Regions from separate parts of the Promicromonospora sp. NPDC090134 genome, predicted to be linked through region 3. Evidence: riboswitches for the same ligand, from Rfam matches in the RefSeq annotation. Region 3 holds a riboswitch; each other region holds the start of a gene.
What was found. A riboswitch is a leader RNA that binds a small molecule or an ion and turns the genes downstream of it on or off. The one in region 3 is predicted to bind thiamine pyrophosphate.
Positions count from the first base shown of each region.

Region 1: another riboswitch for thiamine pyrophosphate. It lies ahead of ACIPN7_RS27825 (thiamine ABC transporter substrate binding subunit); the one in region 3 lies ahead of ACIPN7_RS11240 (YkoF family thiamine/hydroxymethylpyrimidine-binding protein).
Region 2: another riboswitch for thiamine pyrophosphate. It lies ahead of ACIPN7_RS00590 (MTH1187 family thiamine-binding protein); the one in region 3 lies ahead of ACIPN7_RS11240 (YkoF family thiamine/hydroxymethylpyrimidine-binding protein).

Region 1 is NZ_JBIVCZ010000014.1:120,448-123,707, forward strand. It holds gene ACIPN7_RS27820 (ABC transporter permease) at 1-990, opposite strand, end outside; gene ACIPN7_RS27825 (thiamine ABC transporter substrate binding subunit) at 1,080-2,153, opposite strand; TPP riboswitch at 2,149-2,254, opposite strand; gene ACIPN7_RS27830 (DUF4235 domain-containing protein) at 2,292-2,573, shown strand; gene moaC (cyclic pyranopterin monophosphate synthase MoaC) at 2,594-3,064, shown strand; gene ACIPN7_RS27840 (MoaD/ThiS family protein) at 3,061-3,260, shown strand, end outside.
Region 2 is NZ_JBIVCZ010000001.1:125,717-128,976, reverse strand. It holds gene ACIPN7_RS00595 (Gfo/Idh/MocA family protein) at 1-913, shown strand, start outside; TPP riboswitch at 1,048-1,150, shown strand; gene ACIPN7_RS00590 (MTH1187 family thiamine-binding protein) at 1,261-1,554, shown strand; gene ACIPN7_RS00585 (ABC transporter permease) at 1,551-2,420, shown strand; gene ACIPN7_RS00580 (ABC transporter substrate-binding protein) at 2,417-3,260, shown strand, end outside.
Region 3 is NZ_JBIVCZ010000003.1:344,792-348,051, forward strand. It holds gene ACIPN7_RS11230 (ABC transporter ATP-binding protein) at 1-177, opposite strand, end outside; gene ACIPN7_RS11235 (ECF transporter S component) at 167-793, opposite strand; gene ACIPN7_RS11240 (YkoF family thiamine/hydroxymethylpyrimidine-binding protein) at 786-1,448, opposite strand; TPP riboswitch at 1,522-1,607, opposite strand; gene ACIPN7_RS11245 (ABC transporter substrate-binding protein) at 1,774-2,925, shown strand; gene ACIPN7_RS11250 (ABC transporter permease) at 2,922-3,260, shown strand, end outside.

The DNA.
Region 1 (3,260 bases), on a different contig from region 3:
GAGCGCCAGGTAGTTCCCCGGGCCCCACGACCCGTCCGGCTCCCGGAACGAGCGGACGACGAGCCCGGCGAGCGGCACCGCGATGAGCCCGGCGACGATCGCGGTGCCCGCGAGCACCGCGCCCACGTCGGCGGGCGACCGCCAGGACAGCGGGCGTGCCGAACGCCGCGCGGAGACGAGGTGCAGGGCGGCCTCGCGCCGCCGTCGGGCGCGTGCGGACACGGCCAGGGCCGCGGAGATGACGACGAGCTGCAGGATCGACAGCACCGAGGCCGAGCGCAGGTCCAGGAACTGGGTCGTGCGGGTCCAGATCTCGGTCTCGATGGTGCCGTACCGCACGCCGCCGAGCACCAGCACCACCCCGAACGCCGTGGCGCAGAACAGGAACACCACCGACGCCGCCGACGTGATCGCGGGCGCGAGCGACGGCAGCGTGACGGTCCGGAAGACCCGGGCCGGTGCCGCACCCAGCGAGGCCGCGGCCTCCTCGGCTCGGGGGTCGAGCCGCTCCCAGAGCCCGCCGACGGTGCGCACCACCACGGACACGTTGAAGAAGACGAGCGCGACGACGATCCCGGCGAGCGACTCCTCCAGCCCGAGGAACCCGAGCGTGCCGCTCGGCGCGAACAGCGCGCGGAACGCGACGCCGACCACCACGGCGGGCAGCACGAACGGCACGGTCACCAGCCCGCGCGCCAGGCTGCGCCCGGGGAACGACCGCCGGTACAGCAGGTAGGCGAGCGGCAGGCCCAGCAGCACGGAGAACGCCGTGCCGAGCACGGCCTGGGTGAGGGTGAGCCCCACGAGCCGCCACGTGCGCGGGCGGGTGAGCACCTCGACGAACCCGGTGAGGTCGAGCGCGCCGTCGGGCACGAACCCGCGGACCACGAGCGCCGCCACCGGCCACGCGAAGAAGACCGCGAGGAAGCCGAGGGGGACGGCGACCGCCGCCCCCCAGAGCAGGGGTGCGGGCCGCAGGCCGTGCCTCATCAAACTCCGCCCTTGGTGGGCTGAGCCTGCGGCTCCACTCCGGGCGGGTGCCTCGTTCCTCGGCCCCCACCCTGCGCTGCGCCTCCGGCTCAGCCCACGACCGTCGCGGTCCACCGTTCGATCCACTCGTCGCGGTGCTCGCTCACGTCGGCCGGGTCCACCTCGAACGGGGCGTCGGCCTGGGGCGCGAACTTCTGCCAGTCGGCGGGCAGCTCCACGGCCGCGTCGGCCGGGTACATGTACATCGACTCGGGCAGGGCGGCCTGGACGTCGTGAGTGAGCAGGAAGTCCACCAGCGCCCGGGCGCCCTCCGGGTTGTCGGAGCCCGCGAGCACACCCGCGTACTCGACCTGCCGGAAGCAGGTCTCCAGCAGCGCGCTCGTGGTCGACTCCGAGCCGTCCTCGCTCACCGTGAACGCCGGCGACGTCGCGTAGGACAGCGCGAGCGGCCGTTCGCCGCCCTCGCCCGCCCCGGAGAAGTCGACGTAGTACGCGTCCTCCCACGAGTCAGCGACCTTGACGCCGTTGTCGACGAGCGAGGCCCAGTAGTCCTCGAACCCGTCCTCGCCGAACGCCCCGATCGTCGCCAGCAGGAACGCGAGCCCCGGGGACGACGTCGCCGGGTTGGTCACCACGAGCAGGTCCTTGTACTGCGGGTCGGCGAGGTCCTCCAGCGTCGTCGGCACCTCCAGGCCGGACTCCTCGAACCACGCCTCGTCGGCGTTGACGCAGACGTCGCCCTGGTCGACGGGCGTGAGCGCGCCGCCGAGCTGCTCGGCGCCCTCGGGCAGGTCCGCGGACGTGTACTCCTCGACCACGCCGGCCTCCAGCGCGCGGGAGGCGAACGTGTTGTCGATGCCGAACACCGCGTCCCCGAGCGGGGCGTCCTTGGTGAGCACGAGCTGGTTCACCAGCGTGCCGGCGTCACCCGCGGCGCTGACCTCGACCGTCGTGCCGGACTCCTGCTCGAACTGGTCGATCAGCTTCTCGTCGAGCGCCCAGGAGTCGTGGGTCACCAGCGTCACGGTCCCCGGGTCGCCGGCGCCGGACGCGTCGTCGCCGGAACCGGAGCCGCCGGAGCACCCGGCGAGCAGCAGCGCCGCCGACAGCGCGACCGCGACGGTAGGGATGGTGCCCCCGTGGGCACCGGAAAGACGCGACATCATTCCTCCGACTTCCTCCGCCGGTGTTACCCGGATCAGGTTCAAGGGTCTGCGGCTCTCCGCACTCTCAGCGCCATCGGGGCGCTCCCCTGTCGTTTCCATGCAGCCTAGTCGGCTGCCGAGGACTACGGTGTGGAGATGGCCCAGATTGAGACGGAACAGACACTCGGCGAGAAGGTCGGCACTCTCGCCCTGACGATCGCGGCCGGCTGGGTCGCCCAGAAGGCGGTCAGCATGATCTGGAAGGGCGTGACGGGTAACGACGCGCCCAACAAGCCCGACGACCCGGAGCTGGACCTGCTGCAGGCGACCGTGTTCGCGGCCGTCGCCGCCGGGACCGCGGTCTTCGCCAAGCGCCTCGCCGCGAAGGGTGCCCACCGCGCCGCGGTGCGGATCGCCGCGCGGCGCAGCGCCGTGTGAGGGCATGACACCCTGGTGCCGTGAGCTTCACGCACCTCGATGACCGCGGCCAGGCCCGCATGGTCGACGTCACCGCCAAGCAGCCGACCGTCCGCTCGGCCACGGCCTCCGGCCTGGTCCGCTGCACCCCTGCCGTGATCCAGGCGCTGCGCGACGGCGCCGTGCCCAAGGGCGACGTGCTCGCGGTGGCGCGCATCGCGGGCATCGCCGCGGCCAAGAAGACGCCCGACCTGCTGCCGCTGGCCCACGTGATCGGCGTGCACGGTGCGGCGGTGGACCTGGAGGTGACCGACGACGGCGTCGTCGTCACCGCGACCGTCCGGACGGCCGACCGCACCGGCGTCGAGATGGAGGCGCTCACCGCCGTAGCGGTCGCCGGCCTCGCCGTGATCGACATGGTGAAGGGCCTGGACAAGTCGGTCACGCTCGCGGACGTCCGGCTGGAGCGCAAGACGGGCGGCAAGTCGGGCGACTGGGTGCGTGCCGAGTGATCACGGTCCGCTACTTCGCCGGCGCCCGGGAGGCCGCGGGGCGCCCCACCGAACAGCTCGACGGTCCGACGTCGGTCGCCGCCCTCCGCGGCGCCCTCGCCTCCGCCCACCCGGCCCTGGGTGCCGTGCTGCCGAAGTGCGCGCTGCTGGTCGCGGGCGCCCGGGCCACGGCGGACGAGGCGACCGTGCCGGACGG
Region 2 (3,260 bases), on a different contig from region 3:
CGACAACGGCTTCACCGTGCAGGCGGTGGGGTCCCGCTCCCTGGAGAAGGCCCGGACGTTCGCCGACCGCTTCGGCATCCCGACGGCGCACGGCTCCTACGAGAACCTCGTGGCCGACCCCGAGGTCGACATCGTCTACGTGGCCACGCCGCACCCGATGCACGCGGAGGCCGCGAAGCTGGTGCTCGAGGCCGGCAAGCACGTGCTGGTCGAGAAGCCGTTCACGCTCAACGCCGCCGAGGCGCGCGAGATCGTGGACCTGGCGGAGTCGAAGGGGCTCGTGGTCCTGGAGGCCATGTGGACCCGGTTCCTGCCGCACATGGCGCGTGTGCGCGAGATCATCGCGTCGGGCGCGCTGGGCGAGGTGCGCACCCTGATGGTCGACCACACCCAGGACCTGCCCGACGACCCGGGCCACCGCATCAACGACCTCGCCCTGGGCGGCGGCTCCCTGCTGGACCTGGGCATCTACCCGGTCTCGTTCGCCTGGGACCTGTTCGGCGAGCCGCTCACCGTGCAGTCGCACGCCACGTTCAAGGAGACGGGCGCGGACGCCACCGTCGCCACGATCTTCGGGTACGACGGCGCCCGGGTCGCCACGACCGTGTCGGCGTCGGACACCCGCGGGCCCAACCGGGCCTCGATCCTGGGCACCGAGGGTCGCATCGAGATCGACGCGACCTGGTACAACCCGTCCACGGTGCACGTCTACGACGCCTCGGGCACCGAGACCGAGACCTTCACCGCCGAGGTGACGGGGCGCGGCATGCACTTCCAGGCGGCCGAGGCCGAGCGCCTGGTGGCGGCCGGCGAGCTGGACAGCCCGCTGCTCCCGCGTGAGGAGACGGTGGCGATCATGGCCACCCTGGACACGATCCGCGAGCAGATCGGCCTGGTCTACCCGGGCGAGTGATCCGGCTGGTCCTCCCCTTCACCTTCGAGGCCCGAGTTTCTTCGCTTTCACGCTGCTGAAAGCGAAGAAAGTCGGGCCTCGAAGGTGAGCAGGCTTCCGGACCTGCCGCGACCAGCGGTACGGTGGCCCCGCCAACGCGGGGAGCTCGGGGTAGCCGGGCTGAGAGGAAGGCCTGGGCACCACGCCCGACGCCGTCGACCCGATCACTTGAACTGGGTAATGCCAGCGGAAGGACGTGCCTGACGGCACGGGCGTTCGGTCGAGGCCGTCCCCTGCGCGGGGACGTGGTCGCGCGCCCCCTGTCGGGAACCGGCGACCTCTGGCATGCCCGTGCACGGAGGTCGCACATGCTTGCCGAGATCCAGGTCTCTCCCCGCCCCAGCGGCACGCCCGACGCGAGGTACGCGCACGTGGATGCCGCCATCGCCGTCATCCAGGCGTCCGGGCTCACTCATGAGGTGGGCGCCATGGGCACGTTCGTCCAGGGCAGCCCCGACGAGGTGTGGGCGCTGCTGCGCGCCGTCCACGAGGCGACGCTCGCCGCCGGCGCGGACGGCGTCCAGTCCAACATCAAGGTCAGCCAGGGCGCCGACGACGCCGGCCCCACCATCGCGGACCTCGTCACCAAGTTCCGGGCGTGAGCACGCGCGCCGTCGCGCGGCGGCGGGCGGCGGGGCAGGGCGAGGCTGCCGGGTGGCGGCAGTCCGGACGGCGTCCGGCCAGGCGCGAGCGAGGCCTCGCACATCGGGTCGGACGCCGGGCCGGGCGGGTCCTCGCCCCGCTCCTGACCGTCGCGGCGCTGCTCGCGGTGTGGGAGGCCTGGGTGCGCCTCGCGGGCGTGCCCGAGTTCGTGCTGCCCGCGCCGTCGCAGGTGGCCCGGACCGCCGTCGAGGTGGCGCCGCTGCTCGGACCGCACGTCGTGACCACTCTGACCGAGGCCGCCGCCGGGCTCGCGCTCGGCGCGGTCGCCGGCCTGCTGCTGAGCATCGTGGTCACGGCCTCCCGCGTGACCGGCGACGCGGTGTACCCGCTCGTCGTGCTCACGCAGACGGTGCCGGTGGTCGTGCTCGCGCCGCTGATGATCCTGTGGGCGGGTTTCGGCCTGCTGCCCAAGGTGATCCTGGTGTCGCTCACCGTCTTCTTCCCCGTCCTGGTCTCGGCGGTGGGCGCGATGCGCGCTGTCGACGCCGAGCACTCCGACATGGTCGCCGGCCTGGGCGGTACCCGCCTGGACCAGTTCCTGCTGGTCCGCCTGCCGGCGTCGGTCCCGGGCGCGCTCGCGGGCCTGCGGGTCGCCGCGACCTATGCCGTGGGCGCGGCGGTGGTCGCCGAGTACCTCGCCGGGCAGTCCGGCCTCGGCGTGTTCGTGCAGCGGTCCCGCAAGGCGTACGCCGTGGACCAGATCTTCGTGGGCGTCGTCCTGATCGCCCTCCTGTCCGGCCTGTTCTTCGCCCTCGTCGCCGCGCTCACCCGCGTCGCGACGCCGTGGCAGAGAGGAAAATCATGAACCTGTCCCGTACCCCCGCCCTGGTCCTCGCCGCGCTCGCGCCGCTGGCGCTCGCGGGCTGCGGCACCGCCGCGGGCACCGCCGACGCGGCGTCCGACGGCGGCCTGCGCGAGGTCACCGTCGTGCTCGACTGGACGCCCAACACCAACCACTCCGGCCTCTACCTGGCCCAGGCGGAGGGCTGGTTCGAGGAGGAGGGGCTCGACGTCGAGATCGTCGAGCCCGGCGAGACCTCCGGCCTGCAGCTCGTCGCGGCCGGCCAGGCCGACTTCGCCTACTCCGTGGCGGAGGGCCTGGTCCCGGCGCGCGCGGCGGGCGCCGACGTCGTCTCCGTCGCGACCGTGATCGAGCACAACACGTCGTCGCTGATCAGCCTCGCGGACGACGGGATCACCCGGCCCCGGGACCTGGAGGGCAAGCGGTACGGGTCCTACGAGTCCGACCTCGAGAAGGCTCTGATCAGCAAGCTCGTGGAGTGCGACGGCGGCGATCCCGCGCGGGTCGAGTTCGCGCCGCTCGTCAGCGACGACTTCCGCATCGGCCTGACCGAGGACCAGTTCGACACCGCCTGGGTGTTCGACGCCTGGGACACGATCCGGCTGGGCGAGGTGGACGGGCTCGACGTCGACACCATCGCGTTCCGCGACCATCTCGACTGCATCCCCGACTGGTACACGCCGCTCGTGGCGACGTCCCGGTCGCTGCTGGACGAGGAGCCGGACGTCGCCCGCGGGTTCCTGGCCGCGCTCTCGCGCGGGTACGAGGAAGCGGCGGCCGACCCCGACCGCGCGGCGCAGGTGCTGCTGGAGGCCGCGCCCGAGCTCGACCCGGAGCTGGTCG
Region 3 (3,260 bases):
CGCGTGCGGGACCGCGCCGTGCAGCAGCCGGAGCAGCGTCGACTTGCCGGAACCCGACGGGCCGAGCACGAGCACGCTCTGCCCTGCGTCGATGCGCAGATCGACGGGTCCCACCCCGTCGCCGGTGCCGTAGACCGCCTCCAGGCCGGTGGCCTCGACGACGGCGTCAGCGGTCACGGCGCACCACGGGCCCGCGGAGCGCGGCGTCCGCCCGGCCGATGGCGAACTCGTCGAGCACGCCGGTGCCGTACAGGCGGTCGACGATCACCTTGGCGAGCAGGCCGCCCAGCAGGAGACCGGAGACGAGCTGCATTCCCAGGCGCAGCGCCAGGATGTCCTGTCCGTACCAGCCGAACCGGAACGCGGACCACACGAAGACCAGGCCCGCGCCCAGCAGGCCCGACACCGCGTACACCCCCCACCCGAACCGGCGGTAGCGGGTCAGCGCGAACGGGAGCTCGCTGCCCGCGCCCTGGATCGCCGCGGCCACCAGCAGGAGCGGCCCGACCGGGGAGCCCAGGAACACCACCTCGACGACGGACGCGATCACCTCGGCGATGATGCCCACGAACGGCTTGCGGATGATCGCGACCGCGATCGGCGCCACCAGGAGCCAGCCGCCCAGCAGCACGTGCTGGGCCAGGTCTCCGGCCGGTCCCATCGCCACGGCGAGCCCGTTCCACGCCTGCACGAGCGCCCAGTACAGGAAGCCGAACACCACGCCGAGCATCACCATGAGCACGATGTCGCGCAGCGGCAGCCGCGCCCGGCGGCGCGTCGTCGGCTCACTCACCGGTGCCGCCCGCGGTGTGGCTCGGGCTGTTCACGGAGAGGGTGAGGTGGCTGGTGACGTGCTGCACCGTGCGGCCCGCGAGGACCCAGCCGGCGAAGGCGCTGGCGAGGACGCGGCCGGCGTCGCCCTCCAGGCGGGTGACGAAGTGCTGCGAGCCGCGGAACGTCCCGTTGTCCTTGGCCAGCTCGATGGCGGCGTAGATGTCGCGCATGTGGTCCGGCGTCACGTCCGCGCGGACGTCGTCGGCCAGCGGGTACAGCGCCCACTCGGCCGAGACGAGCCGGCCGGTGTCCCTCCCCCGGGGCACCTCGGTGACCCGCGGGCCGGCCCCGCCGGGCAGGTCGCAGGCCACCTCGCCCGGGCAGCCCCGGGACAGGTGCACGGTGATCGCCGCGTGCCTGCCCGACGCCGCGATCCCGGCCGTCAGGTCGGTCACGTACCGCAGCAGGTCGGCCTCGGCGCCGCCCACATACGTGCTCACGTCGCCGGTCTCGACGACCAGCCCCGTGGTGTCGGCCTGCCGCAGCGCGCCCAGGATCACGTCGACGTAGTCGTCCGACATCACCGCCGCGGTGATCCGCGCGCCGACGCCGAAGCGCATCGGGTCGCCGCGCAGCTCGGCGGTCTCGTCGGTCGCGGTGGCGTGGTCCGCCATCAGGTCCTCCCCTGTCCGTCGGATATCCGTCGGGCACGGGAGGACGGGACCGGTACGGCCGCGTCCTGAGGTCGCTTCCTGCGCCGGCATGATCCGGATCAGGTTCAACGGTCGGAGTTCGATTACTCCCTCTCAGCCCGGCATACCGGACTCCCGTGCTCGGCGCCCACCATAACAGCGCGCACCACACCACCTGGACATTCCGGCCACGCCCATCCCGGTGTCCGAATAGTGAGAGCAATCGCCCAGGCCCTGGTCAAGCCCGGGACTCGCGCCTATACCTCGCCGTCGTCAGGAGACCCGGCCCCGACGATCGGACGCCCTCATGCCCCTCCGCACACCCGCCAGAGCGGCCTCGCGCCGCCCGACGAACCACCGCACCGCGACCTCGGCCACGTCCTCGGCCACGGCACCGACCCGCGGCGCCCGCGCCGCCGCCGCCGTCGCCCTCGTGCTGCTCACCTCCGGCTGCGCCGTCGGAGCGCAGGCCGACGACGACGGCGCGGGCAACCTCTCCCCCGATGCCGCACTGCCCGCCGAGGTGCCCGCGGGTACCACGCTCGCGATCGGCGACCCCACGACGCAGAAGGCCTTCGAGCTGGCCGGCGACGAGATCGACTCGGACTTCGACTTCGAGATCGAGTGGGCCAACGTCTCCGGCGGCCCGCAGACCATCGAGGCGTTCAACGCGGGGGTGCTGGACATCGGCGCGGTCGCCGAGATCCCGCCGATCCACGCGGCCTGGACCGGGCTCGACGTGCAGATCTACGCCTCGCAGTACCGGGAGGACTGGGCGGAGCACCCCGTCTACGAGCTCGCCGGCGCTCCCGGCGTCGAGCTCGACGACCTGTCGGACCTGCGCGGCAAGCGGATCGCGTTCAGCCCCGGGCAGGCCCAGGGCGCGCTCGTCCTGAAGTCCCTGCGGTCGGCGGGGCTCGGTCAGGACGACGTGGAGCTGGTCGAGCTGCCGTCCACCGGCGACGTGTACCCCACCGCGCTGGCCGCCGGTGAGGTCGACGTCGCCCCGGTCGGCGGCACCGCGTTGCTGCGCTACCTCGACAAGTACGCGGCGGACGGAGCGACGTCCCTGCGCCACGGTCTGCGGGACGACCCGAGCCACCTCTACGGTCCGACCGACGTCGTGCGCGACCCCGCCAAGGCAGCCGCGCTGCGCCAGTACGTCACCGCCTGGGCCCAGGCGCGGGTCTGGATCTACGAGAACCCCGAGATCTGGAAGGAGGGGTACTACGTCGAGGACCAGGGGCTGACCGAGGCCGACGCGCAGTACCTCATCGACACCGCGGCCCGGCCCGAGATCCCGTCGGACCTCACCGACGGGATCGAGCGCACCCAGGACACGATCGACCTGCTCGCCGGCGAGCTCGACCGGCCTGCGCTGCGGGCCACCGACCTCTTCGACGAGCGGTTCGGTCCCGTCGCCGGCGAGGCCGCCGAGCAGGCCTGGAGCACGTCGTGACCGCCGTCGTCCAGGCCCGCCCGGCCGCGGCCCCCGGGCGCCGGGCGATCGAGCCGGGGGCTGACGTCCGCCCGGGGATCCGCCGCCTCGGTCTGCGCAAGCCGGTGCCGCTGGCCGCCGGCGCAGGTATCGCGCTGCTCCTGGCGGTCTGGGCCGCCGGCTCGGCCACCGGGCTCATCGACCCGCGGGTGCTCTCGGCCCCGTGGACGGTGGTGACCACCGGCGTCGGCCTCGCGGTCGACGGCAACCTCGTGGAGAACCTGGGCGTCTCGCTGGCCCGGGCCGCCCAAGGCCTCCTCTGGGGAGTGCTGGTGGGGGTCGTCCTCGCCCTGCTC